One region of the Blastococcus colisei genome, then DNA from elsewhere that is predicted to be linked to it. Evidence: riboswitches for the same ligand, from Rfam matches in the RefSeq annotation. Region 1 holds a riboswitch; the other holds the start of a gene.
The links. Region 1 has a riboswitch for thiamine pyrophosphate ahead of FHU33_RS19375 (purine-cytosine permease family protein). Riboswitches for the same ligand answer to the same signal wherever they lie in the genome.
Positions count from the first base shown of each region.

Region 2: another riboswitch for thiamine pyrophosphate. It lies ahead of FHU33_RS00555 (alcohol dehydrogenase catalytic domain-containing protein); the one in region 1 lies ahead of FHU33_RS19375 (purine-cytosine permease family protein).

Region 1 is NZ_VFQE01000001.1:4,058,005-4,062,207, forward strand. Features, by position in the region: gene FHU33_RS19365 (flavin reductase family protein) at 1-279, shown strand, start outside; gene FHU33_RS19370 (bifunctional 3,4-dihydroxy-2-butanone-4-phosphate synthase/GTP cyclohydrolase II) at 276-1,532, shown strand; TPP riboswitch at 1,664-1,776, shown strand; gene FHU33_RS19375 (purine-cytosine permease family protein) at 1,766-3,130, shown strand; gene thiE (thiamine phosphate synthase) at 3,196-3,897, shown strand; gene thiO (glycine oxidase ThiO) at 3,894-4,203, shown strand, end outside.
Region 2 is NZ_VFQE01000001.1:116,270-120,472, forward strand. Features, by position in the region: gene thiE (thiamine phosphate synthase) at 1-618, opposite strand, end outside; gene thiM (hydroxyethylthiazole kinase) at 615-1,427, opposite strand; TPP riboswitch at 1,421-1,514, opposite strand; TPP riboswitch at 1,584-1,692, shown strand; gene FHU33_RS00555 (alcohol dehydrogenase catalytic domain-containing protein) at 1,764-2,693, shown strand; gene FHU33_RS00560 (maleylpyruvate isomerase family mycothiol-dependent enzyme) at 2,800-3,420, shown strand; gene FHU33_RS00565 (hypothetical protein) at 3,469-3,723, shown strand; gene FHU33_RS00570 (DEAD/DEAH box helicase) at 3,747-4,203, opposite strand, start outside.

The DNA.
Region 1 (4,203 bases):
AACGTACTCGGGTCGACCCAGTCCGCCCTTGCGCTGGGGTTCGCCAAGAAGGGCGGGACCGGCAAGTTCGACGGTGTTCACTGGGAGCTGCACGACGACCTGCCCCGGCTGCCGGGGGCTCCGGGGTGGCTGGCCTGCGAGGTCACGAGCCTGGTGGACGGTGGGGACCACGTCGTGGCTCTCGGCACGGTCGTGGCCGCGGAAACCTTCGACGGCCGGCCGCTGACGTACCACGGTCGGGTGTTCGGCACCCACGCCCATCTCGAGGAGTCGGCGTGACCACCCGGCAGTCGCCGGCCGAGGCGGTGCAGCATGCCGTTGCGGCCCTGGCCGAGGGCCGGATGGTGATCGTGGTGGACGACGCCGACCGGGAGGACGAGGGCGATCTGATACTCGCCGCCGAGTGCGTGACCGAGCAGCAGATGGCGTTCCTGGTGCGCCACACGACAGGGATCATCTGCGTGCCGATGCGCGCCGATCGCGCCGAGGAGCTGCGGTTGCCGCAGATGACTGCGGACAACACCGACGCGCACGGCACCGCGTTCACGGTGACGGTCGACCACGTCGACACGGGCACGGGAGTTTCGGCGGCAGACCGGACACGCACGGTGTGCGCGCTGGCCTCTCCGGCCACCCTTGCGGGCCATCTGCGCCGGCCCGGGCACATCTTCCCGCTGCGGGCTCGGGAGGGTGGCGTGCTGGTCCGGGCGGGACACACTGAGGCCGCCGTCGACCTGACAACCATGGCCGGACTGTCGGGCGTTGGAGTTATCGGCGAGATTGTAGACGAGGACGGGTCGATGCGCCGCGGCGCCTCCTTGGCCGCGTTCGCCGCCGAGCACGACCTGCCGGTGCTCGCGATCGCCGATCTCATCCGGTACCGGCGGGCCACAGAGCAGCTGGTGGAGCTAGTCGCCAGCTCACACATGCCGACGAAGTTCGGGGACTTCCGGGCGCTGGCCTACCGCAGCACCCTGGACGGGAGCGAGCACCTGGCACTGGTTCTCGGGGACGTCGCGGCAGCGGGACGGAGCGAGGGCGGCGCACTGGTCCGCGTGCACTCGGAGTGTCTCACCGGTGACATCCTGGGCTCCCTACGCTGTGACTGCGGCGGGCAGCTGGAGCAGGCGCTGCGGGCCGTGGCCGCGGAGGGCTGCGGCGCGGTGGTCTACCTGCGCGGACACGAGGGCCGCGGCATCGGGCTGGCACACAAGATCCGCGCCTACGCCCTGCAGGAGCAGGGTCTGGACACGGTGGACGCCAACACGGCCCAGGGCCTGCCCGTCGACTCCCGGAGCTACGGCGTCGGCGCGCAAATCCTCGGCGACCTCGGTATCACACAGCTGCGGCTGATCACCAACAACCCGGCCAAATTCGGAGGCCTGGAGGGCTACGGGCTGACGATCGTGGGCCGGGTGGCGCTGCCGGTGGTGGAGACGCCGCACAACGTCAGCTACCTGCGCACCAAGCAGCTGCGGATGGGCCACCGTCTGCGGACGCGCGCCGCCGAGGCGTGGCTGAGAGACGGCTGAGGGACGGCTGCCCGTGAGCCCCATCTTGGGCTGGCCCATCGCTCTGCTAAGGGCCTCGTTGAGACAGCTGCGCTGTGGTGGCAGGGCAGGGGGGCGGCGCTAAGCGAGCGCAGATATCTCGGTAGGCTGGGTGCGCGATGTGCGGGAGCTCGGAGGAACCGGGCTGAGAGGGCGGCTGACTGTGCCGCCGACCGCTGGAACCTGACCGGGTAATGCCGGCGTAGGGAGCGATCATGGGCGCGTCGGGCGCTGTCGGTGCCACCACGTCGTCGGGCGATGCCCCGATCACGCTGTCCCAAGCGCCGCCTCGGACGCTGGGCCTGCGGGACACCGCGGGGTTGTGGGGCAACCTGGGGATCAGCCTGCTGCTGCCGGTGGCGGCCACCTACGTGGTCCTCGCCGACCACCCGCTGTCGGTGACGATCGGCGCGATCGTGGTCGGTGCGGTAATCGGATCGGTGTTGCTGGGCCTGGGGGCGGCGGCCGGCGCTCGGGAGGGCGTGCCGGCGATGGTGCTGATGCGGGGGCTGCTGGGCCGGCGGACGTCGTTCTTGCCCACCGCCTTCAACCTCGTGCAGTGCGTGGGCTGGGCCGCCTTCGAGGTGTGGATCATCGCCGAGGCCGCCTCCCGGGCGCTGGATGCACCGCGCTGGCCATTCGTCCTCGCCGCGGGCGCGCTGGCCACGCTGATGGCGCTGCGCCCACTGGGCGCGGTGCGGGTGCTGGCCCGGTACGCGGTGTGGGCGGCGCTGGCCGCGATCGTCTACCTGTACATCCAGGTGTTGTCCGAGCCGCTGCCGGCGGTGACCGAGGTCGGGGCCGCATCGTTCTGGACGGCGGCCGACATCGTGATCGCGTTGCCGGTCTCCTGGTTCCCGCTGGCGGCGGACTACACCCGGCACGTCCGGCGCGGGCGGGACGCATTCGTGGGCGCCACGGCCGGCTACGGCGCCGCCACCATCGCCCTGTTCACCCTCGGCGCGCTGGCGCTGGTCGCCTACGGACGAGGCGGTCTGGACGTCGTGGATGCGCTACTGGCCGTTCCGCTCGGGCTGCTGGCCGTCCTGGTGCTGCTGGTGGTGGCGGTCGACGAGGCGTTCGCCAACATCTACTCCACGGCGGTGTCGGCGCAGAACGTAATGGCCCGGCTGGACCGCCGGATGCTGGCCGTGCTGGTCGGAGTGCTTGCCACCGGGCTCGCGCTGACGGCCGACCTGGTCGCCTACGAGCCCTTCCTCTTCCTGATCGGCGCGGTGTTCGTCCCACTGGTCGGGGTCTTCGTGGTCGCCTACTGGCTGCTGCCGCACGGCCGCTGGGATGTGTCGGACACTGCGCCGGCGCGCCCGGCGCTGCTACTGGCATGGGCGGCCGGTTTCGTGGCCTACCAGCTGACGCTGCCGACCTTCTTTCCCGGACCGGGCGGGGTCTGGACGGCGTGGTGGTCCTCCCGCCAGGCCGAGCTGGGCATCGACCCGGCCAACGGCTGGTCCGCGTCGCTGGTCGGCCTCGCGGTGGCCGCGGCACTGACCACGCTGGTCTGGCTGCCCGGCGGGCTGTCCGCCCGCCGCCGCGGGGACTGGTCCAAGGCCCTCCGGTGACAGGCCGCCGAATGCGCGCCGCCGGCCGAACCGACCCCCCGCTTCCGGCCGGCCCGGACCGGGCGGTGGAGGTTCGCCGCCGGATCGGCGGGTTGCACGTCCTCACCGACGCCCGTCAGGGCAGGGACGCCCTCGGTGTCGTCTCCGCGGCGGTGGCGGCCGGCGCCCGGATCGTGCAGGTCCGGGTGAAGTTCTGCCCGGACCGGGCGCTGTACGACTTCGCCGCCCGGGTCGCGGAAGTCTGCGCGCGGCGAGGAGCGACGTGCATCGTCGACGACCGGGTCGACATTGCGCTCGCGGTCGGCGCCGCGGGCACCCACCTGGGCGCCGGCGACCTGCCGGTGGCTGCGGCGCGCTCGATCGCCGGCCCGAACCATCTACTGGGGGGCACGGCGCGCACCGCCGCGACCGCCGCCGAGCTGGTGCAGGCCGGCGCGGACTACCTCGGCGTGGGGCCTGCCTTCTCCACCGCGACCAAGACCGGGCTGCCGGCCCCACTGGGCGTCGACGGGATCGCAGCGGTCGCGGCGGCGGTCGCCGTACCGGTGATCGCCATCGGCGGCATCACCGCCGCCCGGATCCCTGCGTTGCTGGCGGCCGGCGCGTCCGGCGTGGCCGTCGTCTCCGCCGTGTCCGACGCAGCCGACCCGGGAATGGCCACCCGAGCGCTGCTGGCGGCACTGGTCGCGGCACCGCAGAGCCGCCCGCCGCGCCCGGAACCAGGCCCGCCGCCGGCCACCCGCGTCCCCCGGTCGGCGCCCCGGTGAACGAGATCGCCGTCGCCGGCGGCGGACTGATCGGGCTGACCGTGGCCTGGCGGTGCGCGCAGCGCGGGCTGTCGGTGACCGTCGTCGACGAGGCTCCCGGCACCGGGGCCTCCTTCGCCGCGGCCGGAATGCTGGCGCCGGTGACCGAGGCCGCCTACGGCGAGGAGCCGCTGCTGCGGCTATGCCGGGCTTCGCTGCAGCGCTATCCCGGCTTCGTCGCCGAGCTGGCGCAGACCTCTGACGTCGAGGTAGGACTGCGCACCGCCGGAACCCTGGTGGTGGGCTTCGACGAAGACCACATGCGCG
Region 2 (4,203 bases), 3.9 Mb from region 1:
CGCGGCCGCCGGATCGTCGGCTGCGCAGATGTCGGACACCACGCAGATCCCGTCGACACCGGTCGCGGCCACGGCGGCCGCTCGCGTGGCGTCGATCCCGCCGATCGCGACGGCGCAGAGCCCCCCGGCGCGGGCGAGGGAGGTCAGGTGGCCGACTGTGTCCAGCCCCAGGCCGGGACCCGCCTCCGGCTTGGTCGGTGTGGCCCAGACCGGGCTGAGACCGACGACGTCGACGGTTCCCGGCGGTAGCCGCAGGGCCTTCTCGAGGTCGTCGGCACTCTCCACCGACAGCCCGATCAGCCGGTCGGGCCCGAGCAGCGCTCGGACCTCGGCTGCCGGCAGGTCCTCCTGGCCGACGTGCACGCCGTCGGCGCCGGCCAGCAGGGCGACGTCCACGGCATCGTTGACGACGACCGACACGTCCGGTCGGTCGGCGACCGCGGCCTGGACCGCTCGGGTCAGCGCCAGCAGCTCACGCCGGGAGGCGACCTTGTCCCGGACCTGGACGGCGGTCACTCCGCCGGCCACCGCGGCACGGACGACATCGGCCACCGGCCGGGGGCGGCACAGTTCCGTGTCGGTGACCAGGTACAGCGTGAGGTCGAACGGCCGTCTCACCCGGCGACCCGGACGTCCGCCACGCGGAGGTCCGCGATGGCCAGGGCGTCCCCGTCCACCGCGTCGAGGGCGTCGAGCCACGCGGCGGCGAACGTGCCGGGCCCCGCGGCCGTCGCCGTCGCCCACTCGGCGGCCAGCGCGACGTGGGCGTGCGCGGCGGCCGCACCGGTCAACGGATCGTCGGTGACGGCGAGGTAGGCCGCCACCAGCGCACCGAGCGCGCAGCCGGCGCCGGTCGTCCGCGTGAGCAGGACCGATCCGCCGCCGACGCGGACGATCCGGCGTCCGTCGGTGAGCAGGTCGACCTCACCACTCACCGCGACCACACCCCCGGTGTGAAGGGCCAGTCCCACCGCCGCGGCGACCGCGTCGTCGGTGGCGGCGGTGCTGTCCACGCCGCGGCCGCCGGCGCCGGCTCCGGCGAGCGCCATGACCTCGGAGGCGTTGCCGCGGACGACGGTGGGACGCAGCGCCACCAGTTCAGCGGCGAGTTCCGTGCGGTAGGCCAGGCCGCCCACTGCGACCGGGTCGAGCACCCAGGGCGTTCCCGCCGTTCCGGCCGACCGGGCTGCGAGTCGCATCGCCTCGGCGGTGCGGCGGTGGACGGTGCCGACGTTGACCAGCACGGCGGAGGCCACGGCGGCGAAGTCGCCGGCCTCCTCCGGGGCATCGACCATGGCCGGTGCCGCGCCCGCGGCGAGCAGCGCGTTGGCCGTGATCGCCTGCACGACGGTGTTCGTGAGGCAGTGCACCAGAGGTGCGTTCGCGCGCACTGCCTCGCGGGCAGCGTTGAGTTCGACGGCATCCATGCCGGTGACATCCCTTCGCCAGTACCAACTGGAGCAGGTTCGACGGGTGTGTTCTCAGTCCCGGTCAGGACACCCCGTGCCACGTACGCCCCGAACGTAACAGCCGGGCGGGTGGCCGTGCTGCCCGGGCGAGGACGGGAACGACCGGCTAGCGTGCCGCCCGTACGCGGGAGCCCATCGGAATGGGCTGAGAGGGCGGCAGGGGTCGCCGACCGTTGGAACCTGTCCGGGTCATGCCGGCGTAGGGAGGCAGTTGTGCGTGCTGTGCGTTTCCACGGAGCGGGACGATCTGTGGTCGTCGAGGACGTCCCGGGTCCTCGCCCGGGCCCCACGGAGGTGTTGATCGACGTCGCCGCCGCGGGGGTGTGCGGCACTGAGTTGCACTTCCTCGACGGGCTGCTGACCCCGGCCCGGACCCCCATCACCCTGGGACACGAGGTGGCCGGCGTCGTCGCCGAGGTGGGCGACGGCGTCGAGGACGTCGCCGTGGGAGACCGCGTCGCGGTGCACTACCGGCATGCCTGCCACCGGTGCCGCTCGTGCCAGGCCGGGAACGACCACCTCTGTGACGCCCCGCTCGGGTTCCTCGCCTTCGCCAGCGACGGGGGATTCGCCGAGCAGGTCGTCGTCCCCGCCTCCGCAGTGGTCCGGGTGCCCGACGGGCTGGACCTCGCGGTCGCGGCCACGCTGTGCTGCAGCGGCACCACGGCGCTGCACGCGGTGGGCGTGGCGGGGGTCCGGGCGGGCGCCGACGCCGTCGTCTACGGGACCGGGGGCGTCGGCCTGGCCCTCGTCCAGGTCCTCCGTGAGGCCGGGGCGCGGCCGATCGCCGTCGCCCGGGATCCCCAGCGGTTGCGGCTGGCGCGCGAGCTGGGAGCGGAGGTCACGGTGGACGGGAGCGGGGACGTCGAGGCCCCGATCCGGGAGGCGACCGGCGGCGCCGGCGCCGACGTGGTCTTCGAGCTGGTCGGCACCAGGGAGACCAGCGCCGCCGCTCTGGCGTCCCTGGGCAAGCGGGGAACGCTGGTCTACGTCGGCTACAGCTTCGACACCGTGGAGATCAGTCCGCTCTCGCTCGTCGTTCCCGAGCAGCGGATCGTCACCTCGGTCGGCAACCGCCGCTCCGAGTTGGTCGAGGCGCTCGACCTGGGCGCCCGGGGCCTGCTGCGCACGACGGTGGACGAACATTTCCTCGACGACGCCCCGCGCGTCCTCGACGAGCTGCGCGCCGGCCGGATCGTCGGGAGAGCGGTGCTCCGCCCCTGACGATGCGCTCACGACGACGCGCCATCCGCCTATCCGGCCGACGAGCAGGGGCGATGGGTCGCTCGGCGCGCTGCCGAGGCCGTGACAGGTTCGGTGGTCGCGGCGCATGAGCGTGATGGCGCAGGCGCGGGCCGAGCGCGAGGACCTGCTCGACCTGGTGGAGCGGCTCACCCCGGAGCAGTGGCGCACTCCGTCGCTGTGCGCGGGCTGGACGGTGCAGGACGTCGTCGCCCACGTGCTGAGCTACGACGAGCTCGGCCCACGGCAGCTGGCGGCTCGCTTCACCCGCGGTCTCTTCCTCGTCGACCGCACGAATGCGCTCGGTCTGTGCGAGTACGCCGTGCGCACTCCGGCTGAGCTGGTCGAGCTGCTCCGCGCCCACCTCACGCCGACGGGGCTGACCGCGGGCCTGGGCGGAGCGATCGCCCTCACCGACGGTCTCATCCACCAGCAGGACATCCGGCGCCCGCTGGGCGAGCCGCGGACCATCCCGGCGGAGCGGCTCGTGCCCGCGCTGCGCACCGCCCTGTTCGGCCCGGTGCTGCGCGGGGTGGTGCGCGTGCGCGACGTCCGGCTCGTGGCGACCGATCTGGACTGGGCGTTCGGTCGGGGGCCCGAGGTCCACGGCACCGCCGAGGCCCTCCTGATGGCCGTGGCGGGCCGGAGGGCGGTCGCCGACGAGCTCTCCGGGCCCGGACGGGCCCGGGTGGCGCAGCGGCTCGGTTGAGCCCGGCCATCCCTTGCCGCTGTCGGCGGTTCCGCGCACTCTGGGCAGATGGCGCACAGCGGCACGAGTGTGGGCACGGTCGTCCGATGGGACGGAAGCCAGGGCGCCGGCCTCATCGAGGCGCCGGATCTCCCGGGCGACTGCTGGGTGGAGGCAGCCGCGCTGGATCCCAGCGCCAACGGCGGTCTGCGCGCGGGACAGGTCGTCGAGGTGGAGTGGACCGAGACCGGGGCCGGTAGCCACCCCGTGCGTGCCGACCGCGTGACGCCACGGGACGACCTGCAGGCCACACCGGGCGCCTGACGCGCAGGGGACCACCCTGGAGATCAGCCGTCGACCAGTGCCGCCGCGGGCAGCCAGTCGGCGTCGAGCAGCTCGGCGATCTCCCGGAGGGACGACGTGTCCGCGCCCGCGGCCGAGCCGCTGACTGCCAGCCGCTCCACCATCACGCGCGCCACCTGCTCCTCCACGGTGTCCTCGGCGAACGCGATCCGCCACGGCGAGGTCTTCCCGTCCCGGTGGGTGCGGCCGGTGACCTGACGGGCCTGGATGCCGGAGAACCGTGGCTGGTGGAAGAGCCCCACCCGCGGGGTGTCCGAGGCAGCCCGCCCGTCCGGCAGAGTCTCGCCGGCGTGCAGCGAGATGGACGCCGTCACGGTGAACACGCAGACCATCGCGTCGCCCCGCTGGAAGCGCAGCCGCTCGCGCTCGACATCGAAGCGGTCCCTGCCGTAGATGCCGGCGACCGGGATGCCCGCGTCCAGCAGGGCCTCGCGGATCGGG